Regions from separate parts of the Nonomuraea sp. B19D2 genome, predicted to be linked through region 3. Evidence: riboswitches for the same ligand, from Rfam matches in the RefSeq annotation. Region 3 holds a riboswitch; each other region holds the start of a gene.
The links. Region 3 has a riboswitch for S-adenosylmethionine ahead of ABN273_RS05210 (aminotransferase class V-fold PLP-dependent enzyme). Riboswitches for the same ligand answer to the same signal wherever they lie in the genome.
Positions count from the first base shown of each region.

Region 1: linked by a shared signal. The riboswitch ahead of ABN273_RS56370 (GNAT family N-acetyltransferase) and the one ahead of ABN273_RS05210 (aminotransferase class V-fold PLP-dependent enzyme) in region 3 are both predicted to bind S-adenosylmethionine.
Region 2: linked by a shared signal. The riboswitch ahead of ABN273_RS41470 (TerC/Alx family metal homeostasis membrane protein) and the one ahead of ABN273_RS05210 (aminotransferase class V-fold PLP-dependent enzyme) in region 3 are both predicted to bind S-adenosylmethionine.

Region 1 covers NZ_JBEFAK010000080.1:21,949-26,803, reverse strand. Annotated here, with positions in the region: gene ABN273_RS56380 (hypothetical protein) at 1-329, shown strand, start outside; gene ABN273_RS56375 (hypothetical protein) at 471-602, shown strand; gene ABN273_RS56370 (GNAT family N-acetyltransferase) at 1,126-1,743, opposite strand; SAM riboswitch class I at 1,751-1,851, opposite strand; gene ABN273_RS56365 (ATP-binding protein) at 1,985-4,660, opposite strand.
Region 2 covers NZ_JBEFAK010000033.1:56,816-61,670, reverse strand. Annotated here, with positions in the region: gene ABN273_RS41480 (cytochrome P450 family protein) at 1-946, opposite strand, end outside; gene ABN273_RS41475 (hypothetical protein) at 1,361-1,714, shown strand; SAM riboswitch class I at 1,798-1,888, shown strand; gene ABN273_RS41470 (TerC/Alx family metal homeostasis membrane protein) at 2,173-3,213, shown strand; gene ABN273_RS41465 (TetR/AcrR family transcriptional regulator) at 3,393-4,013, opposite strand; gene ABN273_RS41460 (NmrA family NAD(P)-binding protein) at 4,091-4,855, shown strand, end outside.
Region 3 covers NZ_JBEFAK010000002.1:330,423-335,277, reverse strand. Annotated here, with positions in the region: gene ABN273_RS05215 (DoxX family protein) at 1-403, shown strand, start outside; gene ABN273_RS05210 (aminotransferase class V-fold PLP-dependent enzyme) at 407-1,684, opposite strand; SAM riboswitch class IV at 1,739-1,854, opposite strand; gene ABN273_RS05205 (TerC family protein) at 1,970-2,719, shown strand; gene ABN273_RS05200 (cytochrome P450) at 2,719-3,912, shown strand; gene ABN273_RS05195 (SAM-dependent methyltransferase) at 3,896-4,855, opposite strand, start outside.

The DNA.
Region 1 (4,855 bases), on a different contig from region 3:
GCCCCACCGTTCCGTGGAGTAAGTACGTAAACCCGCCGTACAGCTTCAAATACAAGTCCACCACCGTCGACTTCCGGCAATGGCAGCCCTCGGACTACTCGTACGCAAGAGTCGTGACCCGTGACAAGCGGATACGTGTCTACCTGGAGAGCAAGACAGGCCGAAAGTGCGGCCCCTTCAAGGTCGGCCGAATTCCCCACACGAAGAAGTACCTGGTCATCACCAAGTCGCTTCCCAACAAAAACAACTCGGTCCGCATCTGCGTCTACAGGTACGGCGTGGCCGGCCACAAGTGCGGCGCATGGAAGAGGGAAGGCGGCAAGGGGTAGCCTTCTCGGCATGTGTCCCGAAGACAGACTATCGGGCTCAACGGCTTCAGCCAGCCGACGCAACTCATCCTTCCGAAGTATCCAGCTAAGTTACTCGCGGGTACCGCCAACGGCTGTCCGCAGGCTCCTCAACCCGCGGTCATGAAACACTCCCCGATACACATCGACGAGCTGGTCGAGCACTGGACAATCCTGGACGAAGAGCGCGACCTCATCGCCGGAAAGTGCGACGCCACGCGGCTCGGCTCCGCGAACTCACGGATGGCTGGCTGATCTTCCACGAGGATGTGCCAGGTGTAGAACGAGCGGCCGTGGTGCCAGCCTGGCCGCCACCAGCAGTGGTCATGCGTCTCCATCTGTTCCACTGTCAATGGCCACCTTTCCGCTTACGGAGACGTTGCCTTCGGCGCAGACGCCAAGCTCCTGGCGGAGCTGCTTCTCGACGTCTTCACCTCTCACGACGGCGGCGCACCGACCTGAGCCACCCTCGCCTCCACCCCATCGCACACGATCGGCGGTCCGGTCGTGCGGACACCGTCGCCCGGCCCGGCGGCTCCCCTGTCAAAGACCAGCCCCTGGAAAGCCAATGATCAGCGTTTTCGGCAGTGCCAACATGGATCTGGTGGCTTGCGCCTCCAGGGCGCCGGCTCCGGGAGAGATCATCACCCGGGCGGGCGTTCCGCACCGTTCCCGGCGGCAAGGGCGCGAACCGGGCCATGGCGGCGGCCCGTCGACGGCCGGTGCACACCCGGGCTGGCTTCCAGCTTTCGCCCTACGCTGGGTTCTGCATGGTCGGTTACCGGGAGCCGGCGGCGGTGAGCCGGGTGCGCAATGCCGCTCTCACTGCCGGCCAGTCGGTGGCGGTCACGGCGAACATGGCTGAGTCGCGAAGCCTGCCCTCCTCGCCGGGCGCCCACGACATGGACCAGGAGCGCAGGACGCCCTCGAAGGGGATGCCAAGTCGTTGGAGCGCGCGGCGGCAGCGGAGGTTACGGGCATCGGTCTTCAGGTCGACGCGGGCGACGCCGAGCGTCTCGAACGCATACGTCATCAGCAGCAGCTTGGCCTCGGCGTTGATCCCGGTGCCCTGCGCTGAGGCGGCAAGCCAGGTGAAACCGATCTCGATCGCCCGCAGGCCGGGCCGGTCCGGCCAGGTGCGGGGATCCCACAGCGCGGTGCAACCCACCGTTCTACCGTCGGTCACCCGGACCTGCCCGAAGGGGGTCAGCCCATCGCGCGCGAGCTGGGCTGCCACATAGTCCTTCATCGCCTGCGCGCGGGGCACCAGCGTGAAGCCGTAGGACGACCGTTCCTCCTCGGCGGCCTCCGCCAGATCCGCCACGTGCCGCATTGCCAGCGGCTCCAGCCGTACCAGATCGCCGGTCAGCACAGGAACATCGAGCCGCATGCCCATCGAGACTCCCTCATCGTCTCCTGGCATTGGCACCTTTCCCGCCGACTCCCGCCGGGGAGGTTGCCGGACCGTCGCAGGGCCAGGTCCCTCGAGTCCTCTGGATGATTGACCGGGCGGAGATCTTGCCAGGTCGGGACGCATGCCGTCAAACGGAACTCGGTGCCGGTCGGATCGCGGATCTGCTCGGCGCGCGGAACTGGTACATCATCCGGTCCATCGCTCCTGTAGGCGCCCTCAGCGGCTACAGGATGCGGGACGGCCGCCCGGGCCGCTGCCGGCAGGCGGAGGTGCGAGATGACGGCGCCGGAGGAGTTGCCCGGTGGGCGGCGGTGGCGGCGCCCGTCGAGGGCTCGGCCCGCCTGCAGACGCGCACCTGGAAAAGGACGGCGCCGACGGTGCTCGCGTCGAGGACGATCGCGATCGTGACGTCGGGGATGTCGGCCCGCGCGCTTGATCCACAGCGGCAGGGCGATCGTGAGGACCGGGCACCGGCGACGGTAAGCGTCTCATCCGCGTAGTAGCCCTGCTCGAACCCGGCTTCGAAGCCCGCTTCCCCCAGCGCCGCGCGTAGCGCCGTGGTGATCCGGTCCACGTCACCGCGTTCGGCAGCCGGCAGCGGCGCGTCCACCGAGGCGCGGGCCGCGGACGCCGCACCGAGCAGGCGCGCGGCCCGCAGGGGTTGACCGGCGAGGGCGCTCGCCCCGGCGAGTTCCTCCAGGGCCAGGGCGAGAGCCCGCGGATCGCCGGTGTCCCGGGCGGCGGTCAGCCCTTCCAGGTGCAGCGCCAGCGCCGTCTCGGCGTCCCCGCGCAGCTCCGCGACGAAGCCGAGCGCGGCCAGGATCAGGGCCGACCCGTACTCCGCGTCGAACTGCCGGTTCCACTCCAGCCAGCGGCGCAGATACGACTCCGCCCGGTCGAGCCGGTCCTGCCGGCGCGCCCCCAGGGCGAGCCCGAGCTCGGCGAACTCCTCGGCCGGCCGGTCTCCCTGCTCGATGGCAAGGCGCCTGGCCCGCTCGTGGAACTCCTCGGCCCCGGCGTGGTCGTCGGTGAGCAGGGCGATCCTGCCGAGCTCGGACCAGCGCATCGAGGCGTCGGTCCACAGCCCCAGTTCCTCGGCCATCCGCAGCCCCTCCTGGTGCAGGCGGGCGGCCCGCGGATAGTCGCCCTCGATCTCCGCGAGCCGCCCCAGCACGGCCGTGGCCTGCAGCTGCCCCCATCGGTCACCGGCCTCGTGGAAGAGCTTGAGACTCTCCTCGGCCTCTCGCCGGGAAGCCTTCAGATCGCCGCACACGTACGTCTGCATGCCCCGGGTGCTCAGCCCCGCGGCGAGTCCCCAGCGGTCGCCGAGCGCACGGGACTCGGCCAATACCCGGTTGAGCAGTTCCTCGCCGACGGTGAAGTCGCCGAACCGGGTGACCGCGTAAGCGAGCAGCCAGCCCGCCCTGACCCGCCCATGGGGGTCGCGGATGCCCTCGTACACCTCTACGACGGCCTGGCTGTGGCGCGCCGGTCCGTCCGGGGCACCGGACAGCAGGCTCACCCCAGTGTGCCAGGCCACGGTGCCCGACCGTTCCGGCGCCGGGTAGGCCACGGAGTCCGTCTCGTCCTCGCCGCGTCCGGGGGGATCCTCGGGTAGGGCGAGGGCCGTGGCGAGGTAGCGGTTGGCCTCGGTGAGGCGGCCGCGCAGGAACCAGTACCAGGCCATCGCGTGAACAAGCCGCCGCATCAGGCGACCGTCGCCGTCGGCGGCGGCGCAGTCGAGCGCGCTGCGGATATTGGCGGTCTCGGCGTCCAGGCGCCGCAGCCAGTGTCGCTGCTCGGCGCCGCGCAGAAAGGAGTCGGCCCGCTCGGCGAACGCCGCGTAGTAGGACGCATGAGCGTGCCGTACCCGCGCGTACTCGGTGTCCCGCAGCCGCTCCAACAGGTACGCCGAGACCGACTCCAGCAGCCGGTACCGGGTGCCGTCGGCCTCGTGGGCGACCAGCACGAGGGAACGGTCGACCAGACGGGTCAGCAGGTCCAGGACCTCGGCGGGCTTGACACCGGCTCCGGCGCAGACCGCCTCTGCCGCCTCCAAAGTGCAGCCATCGGAGTGGACGGCGAGCCGGCGCAGCACCGCCTGCTCGGCCGCGGTGAGCAGTTCCCAGCTCCAGTCGATCATCGCGCGCAGGGTCTGCTGTCGTGCCGGAGCGCCCCGATGACCGCCGGTGAGCAGCCGGAACCGATCGTCGAGACGTTCGGCCAGCTCATTCACGCCGAGGACCCGGACCCGGGTCGAGGCCAGCTCCAGGGCCAGCGGGATGCCGTCGAGCCGGCGGCAGATGGAGGCGATCGCACGGGCGTTGCCGTCGGTGAGGGCGAAGCCGGGCGAGGCCGCCGCGGCGCGGTCGAGGAACAACCGCACCGCGCTCGACGCGCGCAACACCGCCTGATCGGCCGAGTCGGCGGGGAGTTCAAGCGGGGGCACCGGCCAGACCTGCTCGCCTGGGATGCTCAGCGGTTCCTGGCTGGTGGCGAGGATCCGTACGCCCCGGGGCGTTTCGCAGCAGCGCCTGGGCCAGGCCGGCGGCGGCCTCGATGACGGCGGGAAACCCCAGCCTCTGCGCCGTTCAGAACATGCCTCTGACGTGCAACGATCGACCTGCTTTGGGGCTGGGGACGCCTTTGGGAGGAGGACGCCACGACGGGCCGGCCGCTCGTCGGGGTCGCCGCCGGCCAGCTGCCACTTCCACCAGGCGTAGGAGTCGTAGCCGCAGTACTGGTCGGGTGCGGCCTGGTCGACGCGCCACGGATCCGCCTCGGGCGGCTCACAGGGCACGGTGACTCCCAGGTGCCCGCGGTCCAGGCGACGCAGCGCGTCGACCTGCTGGCCGACAACAGCGGCCGCCTCGGTCCGCTCGGCCAGATCGAAGACCACCTAGGTCGGACAGGGTGTCGGGGCCTTCGACGTCCTCGGGCCATACCCTGACGTCCACTGCATCGTCCAGGGTGAGTGCGCTGGTCAGCCGCTCAGCAGGGTCCCAGATTCGCCGTACCGCCAGGCGGCCGTCGACGGCTGCCACTGCTGTTGCCCCTGGGATGGGCCCGTCACGACGTCACACTCGACGACGTC
Region 2 (4,855 bases), on a different contig from region 3:
CCGCGACGGAGAGCATCACCGGATCACCCGCGGCGATCGTGTAGTTCCCCATCTTGACGTCCGCCCTCGGGAAGCGGAACGTGAGGTTGGCCATGGGCGGGTTGAGCAGGGCGACCCGGTTCACCGTCTCGTCGATCGCGCCGACCGACAGGCTCGCCCGCACATCGGGGTTGGAGACGACCTCGACGACCACGTTGCAGACCAGGCTGGCGGTGAAGTCGAGCAGTCCGGGCAGCATGAACAGCTCGCGGGCCAGCTCGTCCAGCGTGAGGTCCGGTTGGGCGCTGATCATGTAGGAGGGCAGGTCGTCTCCAGGGCGCTCCCGCTTGGCGGCGGCGAGCTCCGTCATGGCCTCGTACAGGCGCCCGAACGCCGCTGCCGCGTCCGGACCGGCGTCGACCATCCGCCAGATGTCCATGACCACCTCCTCGCCGCGTGCGGCGGTGAAGCCGAGCATGCGGTTGGCGACCATCAGCGGGAGTGGCCGCGCGTACTGTGCCGCCAGGTCCGCGAACCCCGTGGAGCCGCCTTCCGCCAGGACGCCGATGAGGTCGTCGGCGTACTGTGCGATGGCCTGCTCGAGCAGCTGGGCCTGGGGGTTGGAGTGGTCCTGGAACGGCGCGAGCGCCTGCGTCCACGCGGCCCTCAACCGGCGCTGCGCGGCGCCCTCCGAGAACGACGAGTTGTTGATCTGGAAGACGGGCAGCAGGGGCCAGTCCGCCGGGATCCGGCCCTCCACGTTCGCCCGCCACCTGTCCACGTCCTTGCTCCAGATGCCGCCCTTGTTCTGCAGGACGTTGAGCACCTCCTCGTAGCCGAGAACGAACCACACCGGCATCCCGAGGAGCTCGAGCGGGGCCACCGGGCCGTACCTGCCGCGCAGGCGTTCGTGGACGAGTGCGGGGTCCGCGTCGTAGTCCCTGGTCAGCAGCGGTTCAACGGACATCGACTCCAGCGTTTCTGCGGGCTGCTGGGACCACGGGCCGTGGATCACGGGGTGAACTACCTCTCTGGTTGCCGCTCCCTTCGCGACGCCGCTGCATATGTCACGGCACGAGTGACGCGCTCTGGGAGCTTTCGGCCGATTCGCTCAAGAGGTCTGCAAGCATCACGCATAGCGCCGATCATGGCAAGAGCAAGGTGCACTCGCTGTCTCGAAGTGCGGACGCTACGTGAAGGACCGGCCATGGACGACGGCTTCCGCCGCGAGGACCGGCGCCGCCGGGCCGCGACCAGCCGGATGTTCTTCGCGCTCCCGCGTTCGTCGCCCCGGGGCGCACTCGGCGGGTAACCATATGATCGCGATGCGTGTTAGGGTCTTGGGCGGCTTTTATCCCCAAAGATAAGGCAATGAGGAAGTATGCGAAAGAAACTGGTAGCCGCTGCACTGATGACGGGAATCGCGGGCACGCTCGTCACCGGCGTACCCGCGGCCAGCGCAGCCACCAGCGCCGACGCGAAGCTGAGGTGTGTCACCCACACGACGTGGGTGAAGGGCAACACGCGGTACCTGAGGGTGAAGAACGGCTGCAGCAGCACCGTCAGTGTCAACATGATCCAGACCGGGCCCGACTCCGGCTACAAGCGGATCAAGGTCGGGAAGACGCGTACCTGGGAGGGGGGCAGCTCGCGCAAGCCCTGCGGCCTCAGGATCTACTACAAGGGCACGCGCTACTACAACAAGCTCTGGTCCCCGGTGTGGGGCATTTGCTAACCAGTAGATCGGCGGGCCGCCTGGGAACTGCTCGGCGGCCCCTGGTCTGACGCTCCCCGCTGGGAACGGACGATCGGATCTCGCCATCATCCAGAGGACCCGAGGGACCTGGCCCTGCGACGGTCCGGCAACCTGCCCTGACAGGAAAGGTGCCACTGCCAGGATCGATGAGGTGAGATCCGATGAGCGTACCGCTCGACATTCCCATGCTCCACGGCACTTGTGTCCGGCTCGGCGACGGCGAGGCCGTCGAAGGTGACGCCGAGCAGCGTCTGGCCGCCATCCGCGCCGACGCACAGTGGCTCGCTGGCCGGATTTGTCCTACTCTGGGCCAGACGAGGGGAGTACTTCCCAAGCGTCGATCCGGTCAGTACGGACACCACCTGGCATCCCCGGACGGCCACCCACACCCCGGGTGAAGGAGACCTCGAACGGCTCAGCACGTTCGAGGAGGTTTCATGTCCCCGGGGACATCTCTGGCTGCGCCCGATCAGGGCACGATCGCCTCACCCGCACTGTGGTCGATCACCGTGGCCGCCCTGGTCCTGCTGCTGGCGCTCGACATCGTGCTGACGCGGCGCCCGCACGAGGTAGGCATGCGCGAGGCACTGGCCTGGTCGGTCTTCTACCTGGTGCTGCCGGTGGGCTTCTGCGCCTACCTGTGGGGCGCCTTCGGCACCGGGGTGGCGGTCGAGTTCTTCACCGGGTACGTGGTGGAGAAGTCGCTGTCGGTGGACAACCTGTTCGTGTTCATGTTGCTGCTGTCGGCGTTCGCGGTGCCGCACGAGCTGGCCCAGCGGGTGCTGCTGTACGGGATCGTCGGGGCGCTGGTGCTGCGGGCGGTCTTCATCGCGCTGGGCGCCGCGGCGCTGCAGAGCGGCACGTGGGCGTTCCTGCTGTTCGGGGTGGTCCTGATCGTCACCGCGGCCAAGGTGCTGAAGGGGGACGACCAGCAGGTCGACATCGACTCCATGCGCAGCGTCCGGCTGCTGCGCCGCTTCATCCCGGTCACCGGCGACTACCGCGGGTTCCGGCTGGTGGTGCGCGAGCGGGGCCGGCCGGCGCTCACCCCGCTGGCCCTGGCGACCGTGGCGGTGTTCGCTACCGACATCGTCTTCGCCGTCGACTCGGTGCCCGCCGTGTACGGGGTGACGGATGACCCCTTCCTGGTCTTCGCCACCAACGCCTTCGCGCTGCTGGGCCTGCGGGCGCTGTACTTCGTGCTGCGGGACGTGCTGACCAAGCTGCGCCATCTCAACCACGGCCTGGCCGTCATCCTGGCGTTCATCGGGGTCAAGCTGGTCCTCCACTGGGCGCACGGCCTGTGGGCGTGGGTCCCGCAGATCCCCACCCTCGCCTCGCTCGGCGTCATCATCGCGGTCCTGCTCACCGTCACGCTCACCAGCCTGTACGCCGGCAGGCGCACCGCTTCGGCGGCCGGAGGCGGGGGCGAAGCCGGGTGGGCCAGGCCCCTGGAGCGCGAGCCGGTCGACCCTTGAAGCCGGCATCGGCACGGCGGCGCATGCGGGCGAGCCGCGCGTTCACCTGCCGGTTCGTGGGTCGGGCGCCCGAACGAACGGCGAAACTCCCGGCCGCGACATCACGGCCGTGAGCGGTGCCGTGGCATCGGGAATTCCGGCTTACCGGATGCGCCACGAGGGCAGGTGGCCGCCGGCGGCTAAGAGTGGGCGGCCAGGCCGTCCAGGGTGACGGTGATGAGGCGGTCGGCCGCGGCAGGTGACACGTGCTCGTGGAGCCAGGCGGCGGCGGAGGTGAGCGCGGTCACGTCCGCGCCGGTCGCGTCGGGACGTACGGCGCCGGATTCGCGCGCCCGCGCGACCAGCCGTTCGCCGATCTCCGCCATGCGCAGGCACGAGTCGTGCAGCTCCGACGCCTCGTCGTCCAGGCCGTCCGCCAGCAGGGAGGCCAGCCCGCTGTAGGTGGCGGCGTGCGCGGTCGCCGCGCGTACCCAGGCGGCCAGCGCCGAGCCGGCCGGGGACCGGCCGCCCGGCGTGCCCGGCGCCGAGCCGGCCGGGAGCCGGTCGTCCGGCGCCGAGTCGGCCAGGAGCCGGTCGCCCAGCTCGAACAGGGCCTCGTTGCGCTCTCGCAGCAGCGCGCCGACCAGGGCGCGGCGGTTGGGGAAATGGCCGTAGAGCGTGCCGATGGCCACGCCGGCGCGGCGGGCGATGCTCTCCAGGCTGGAGTCGACGCCGCGTTCCTTGAACGCGGCGTCGGCCTCGGCCAGGAGGCGCTCGTAGTTGCGGCGGGCGTCGGCGCGGGGCCGGCGGGTGGTGGTCATGCGGGCGTCCCCATTAATTCGAGGTAGCCTCGATATAGTGTTCTCGAGGTAACCTCATCTTATCGGAAGGACTGCTCATGATCTTGGTCACCGGAGCCACCGGATCCATCGGCACGCATCTCGTGCGCCTTCTCCTCGACCAGGGGGTGGCCTTCAAGGCGCTGGTCCGCGACGGGGCCAAGGGGCGGGCCCTCGGCTGTGACGTCGTGGTCGGGGACTTCGACGAGCCCGACTCGCTGGTCGCCGCCATGGACGGCGTGGACCGGCTGTTCCTCAACGCGGGCGGTGCCCAGCCGGTGGAGGGGGAGCAGCCGATGATCCGCCAGCAGAAGGCGGCCATCGACGCGGCGCGGGCCGCCGGCGTGTCGACGGTGGTGAAGGTGTCGGTCTGGGGCGCCCACCAGGGCGGGCGGCTGGCCGAGGGCGCGCACTGGGAGATCGAGGAGTACCTGAAGGCCGCCGGGCTCGGCTGGTCGATGCTGCGGCCGAGCGGTTTCATGCAGAACTTCATCACCGGGGCCGGCGCGTTCACCGCCGACGGGAAGCTCCTCGACGGGTTCGGGGGCGCCCCTGTGTCTTACATCGACTGCCACGACATCGCCGCCTGCGCCGCCGCCCTGCTGACCGGATCGCACGGCCTCGGGGAGACGTACGTCCTGACGGGTCCGCAGGCGCTCACCTCGGCCGAGATCGCGCGCGAGCTCTCGGCCGCCCTGGGCCGGACGTTCGGGCACGCCGCGGTGTCCCCGGACGAGCTCCCCGCGGCGCTGCGCTCCGAGGGACTGCCCGCGCAGTTCGCCGACGACTTCGCCGAGCTCTGCCGGGAGGTCGCGGCCGGCTCG
Region 3 (4,855 bases):
CGTCTTCGTGCACGCCGGCCGCGGCATCCTGGCCACCACCGGCGGCTGGGAGCTGCCCGGCCTGCTCGGGGCGCTGGCCTTGCTGTTCCTGGCGCTCGGTGGCGGGCGGATCGGGATCGACGGGCTGTTCGGCGCGATGTTCCGCAGGCGCGCGGAACGCCGGGCCGCCGAGGAGGAGCTCGCCGCGCACGCTCCGGGCGCACCTGCTCCGGAGCCGTCGAACGTCACGCCCGTGACCGGCGGCCCCACCACGCCCGCATCGTCCAATGAACCGGCGGAGCCGCGCGTGCCCAGGCAGCCTTCCGAGCACCGGTCAGGCATGATCGACGACGACATGAGGGACATCGACGCCCTGGTCTCCGACGAGCCGCCGCCGCACCGCAAGCCGCCGAACAGGGCATGAGGCTCAGCGGGCGACGAGCTCCCGCAGCGCCTGCACCAGCCGGTCCACGTGCTCCTCCGTGGTGCCGATGCCGATCGAGGCCCGCACCGCGGAGGCGGTGCCGTCCTCGCAACCCCCGTCGGTCTCGTCGAGGAGGTGCCGGACGAAGGGGTGCGCGCAGAACTTCCCGTCGCGCACCCCGATGCCGTACTCGCCGGACAGCACCTCGGCCACCTCGCGGGCCGAGTAGCCGTCCACGGTGAACGACACGATGCCGACGCGCGGGTGGTCATCCCCCCACAGCGACAGCTCACGCACGCCCTCGATCGCGGCCAGCCCGGACCGCAGCCGGGCGATCAGCCGCTCCTCCTCGTGCACCAGCGCGGTCCAGCCGGTGGCCGTGAGCGCGTCGCAGGCCGCGGCCAGCGCGATGGCGCCCAGCACGTTCGGGGTGCCGGCCTCGTGCCGCGGCTCGGGGTCGTCGTGCCACTCGGTGTCGTCCCCCACGGAGCGCACCGCGCCCCCGCCCTTGAGGTACGGCTCACCCTGCGCGAGCCAGTCCCGCCGCCCGACCAGCACCCCGGCGCCGAACGGCGCGTACAGCTTGTGCCCGGAGAAGGCCACGTAGTCGAGGTCGAGCGCGGTCAGGTTGAGCTGCCGGTGCGGTACGAGCTGGGCGGCGTCCACCAGGATGCGGGCCCCGTGCCGGTGCGCGATGTGGGCCAGGGCGGCGATGGGCCAGAGCTCGCCGGTGACGTTCGAGGCGGCGGTGACCACGAGCAGCTTCGGCCCGTCGATCCCGGCCAGCGCCTCGTCGGCGGCGCGGACGGCCTCGCCGGGGAAGGCGGGCGGCGCCAGCCGTACGGACTTCTTCCAGGGCAGGAGCGAGGCGTGGTGCTCGGTGTCGAAGACCACGGTGGTGGTGCCGGCGGGCAGGCAGCCGGCCAGGAGGTTCGTGGCGTCGGTGGTGTTGCGGGTGAAGATCACGGCGTCGTCCGGGCGGGCGCCGACGAACGCCCTGACCGTGTGGCGGGCCTGCTCGTAGCGGGCGGTGGTCAGCTGGGAGGCGTAGCCCGCGCCCCGGTGGACGCTGGAGTAGGCCGGGAGCGCGGCGGTGACGGCGGCGCTGACCGGCTCGAGACAGGGCGCGCTGGCGGCGTAGTCGAGGTTGGCGTAGCCGACGAGCCTTCCGCCCTTGACCGGCACCTCGAGATCGGCCCCGAGCACGGTGGGAATGGGCCTGCTCGTGGCCGTGGGAGCCGCCTCGACGGGCTGGGCGGGGATGGAGTTGAAGATCGTCAGCGTGGACACGGCACATCTCCCTCAGGGTCATCGGACCCCTGGAAGCAGCCACAGAGCCCGCGCTTGCCCGCCACACCTCGTGACGGACCAGGTCTTCACCCGGGGCACCCCGCCGCGGACGCGAGGGTTGCCGGCCAGCTAGCCGGGGCTTGTCGCTGGCACTCATGACCTACGACGGGCACTATAACTCAAACCCCTCCTTCGATCGCAAGTCGGCGAACTTCTGTGGCGCGTTACTCGTTGCTACCGGAAACCCCCGCCCACGTAGTCATGGAGGTGCGCAGAATGTTGGACTGGGTGACCGACCCGCAGATCTGGATCGGCTTCTTCACCCTGGTCGCCCTGGAGATCGTGTTGGGCATCGACAACATCATCTTCATCTCCATCCTGGCCGGGAAGCTACCCCCGGAACAGCGCGACAGAGCCCGCGTGCTGGGTCTGGGCGCGGCCCTGATCAGCCGCCTGCTCCTGCTGCTCGGCCTGTCGTGGGTGGTGCAGCTCACCGAGCCGTTGTTCGCCGTCTTCGGCCACGACATATCGGGACGCGACCTGATCCTGCTGCTCGGCGGCCTGTTCCTGCTGGGCAAGAGCGTCACCGAGATCAGCCACAGCATGGACGGCCCCGCGGGCGGGGACGGCAAGAAGGCCGCCGCCGCCTCCTTCACCTCGGTGATCCTGCAGATCATGGTGCTGGACATCGTGTTCTCGCTCGACTCCGTCATCACCGCAGTCGGAATGGTGGACCAGCTCCCTGTGATGATCGCGGCGGTCGTGGTGTCCGTGCTGGTGATGCTGTTCGCCTCGGGGCCGATCAGCAGGTTCGTGGACCGGCACCCGAGCATCAAGATGCTGGCGCTGTCGTTCCTGGTGCTGATCGGCGTGGTGCTCATCGCCGAGGGCTTCGGCCAGCACATCCCCAAGGGCTACATCTACTTCGCCATGGCGTTCTCGCTCGTCGTCGAGCTGCTGAACATCCGGATGCGCAGCAAGCGCGTCCACCAGGAGCAGGAGGATTCGGCTTCTAGTATGGAATAGTGCGCTTTGACCCTTGGGATCCGGATTTCGTGGCCTACCCGTACGACGTGTACGACGAGCTGAGGCGCGAGTCGCCCGTCAGCTACTTCGAGCCGACGAACCAGTGGCTGATCTCACGCCACGCCGACGTGAACGCCCTGCTCAGGGACCGCCGCCTGGGCAGGTCCTACCTGCACGTGGCCACCCATGAGGAGTTCGGCAGGCCGCCGGAGCCGGAGTCCCACGAGCCGTTCTGGCGGGTGATCAGGGCGGGCATGCTGGACGTGGAGCCGCCGGTGCACACCAGGCTGCGCCGGCTGGTCTCCAAGGCGTTCACGCCCCGCATGGTCGAGTCCCTGCGGCCCCGGGTGCGCGCCGTCGCCGAGGGCCTGGTGGACGCGTTCGTGGAGAAGGGCGGCGGCGACCTGATCGCCGAGGTGGCCGAGCCGCTCCCGGTGACGGTGATCGCGGAGATGCTCGGCATCCCCGAGCAGGACCGCCACCTGCTGCGCCCCTGGTCGGCGGACATCTGCGGCATGTACGAGCTCAACCCGACGCCGGACGCCCAGCACGCGGCGGTACGCGCGGCGTCGGAGTTCGCCGGCTACCTCAAGACCCTCGCCGCGCAGCGGCGCCGGACCCCGGGCGAGGACCTGGTCAGCGCGCTGGCGGCGATCGAAGAGCTGACCGAGGACGAGCTGGTCGGCACGTGTGTGCTGCTGCTCAACGCCGGCCACGAGGCCACCGTGAACGTGACAGGCAACGGCTGGTGGTCCCTGTTCAGGAACCCCGCCGAGCTGGCACGGCTGCGCGAGGACCGCTCGCTGCTGCCCACAGCCGTCGAGGAGCTGATGCGCTGGGACACGCCGCTGCAGATGTTCGAGCGCTGGGTGCTGGAGGACATCGAGGTGCACGGCGTGGAGATCCCGCGTGGGTCGGAGGTGGCGCTGCTGTTCGGCTCGGCCAACCGTGACCAGGCGGTGTTCGAGGAGCCGGACCGGCTCGACGTGGGGCGCGCGGACAATCCGCACATCTCCTTCGGGGCCGGCATCCACTTCTGCCTGGGGGCGCCGCTGGCCCGCATCGAGCTCATGGAGTCGTTCGGCGCGCTGCTGGCCCGGGCGAACAAGCTGGAGCTGCGGCAGGAGCCCGCCTGGAAGCCCGGCTACATCATCCGAGGGCTGGAGTCCCTGGAGGTCAGCGCCGCTGGCTGAGCCAGCCGAAGCCGCCGAGGCCGGCCGGATCGATCAGCTCGCCCTCCTCCGAGGCCCGGGCCAGGGCCCGGACATAGCCCCGCGGATCGGTGTGGGCCAGGTCGATGGGCGGCCGGGTGCCGGTGATCCCCAACGCCTTCAGCGCCGCACGCTGTGTGGACAAGGTTGTGGATATCGCACCGGCTCGCCGCCCGGCCTCCGCGCACGCGTCGAGGGCCACGTGAGCCGTGATATCGCAGGTCCCGTCGGGGATCGGGGCAACGACCGCGCCGTCGCGGTAACCGGTCAACGTGCCACAGAGCGGCCGGTTATCCACAGCATGTGCATAATCGATGGCAATCGCCCGGCCGCGGTTGAGACGTACCAGGACAGCGGCCCATGCCTCATCGCGGGGCCGGCCGATCTCCGCGCGCGAGCCCACGCGGGACAGCGGCCACCACCGGTCGAGCCAGGCGCGGTCGGCGGGACGCAGCGGCCCGCCGAGGCGCTCCTCGCCCGTGTGGACGTTGACCATGACGAGGCGCGGCCCGTCGGCGGTCTGCTCGGCCACGTCGAGCGGGATGTTGTCGAGCCACTCGTTGGCGATGGCCAGGCCGGTGATGCCGGTGGGCAGGCTCCGCCGCCAGGCGACGCGCTCGGGCAGTCCCTCTGGCCTGGGGGAGAGGTCGACGGCGGTGACGCGGAGCCGGTCGCGCAGCCTGGGCTCGGCGGCGGCGAGCACCTGGGTGACCAGCGTGCCCTCGCCCGCGCCGATGTCGACCAGGTCGAGCACGTCCGGGCCGCCGAGCTCGGCGTCCACCTCCGCCAGCAGCCCCAGCACCGCGTCGGCGAACGCCGCGGAGGCGCTGACCGAGGTGCGGAAGTGGCCCGAAGGGCGCTCGCGAAGGTAGAAGCCCTCCTCGCCGTACAGCGCACGCTCCGTCGCGGCGCGCCAGGTGAGCCA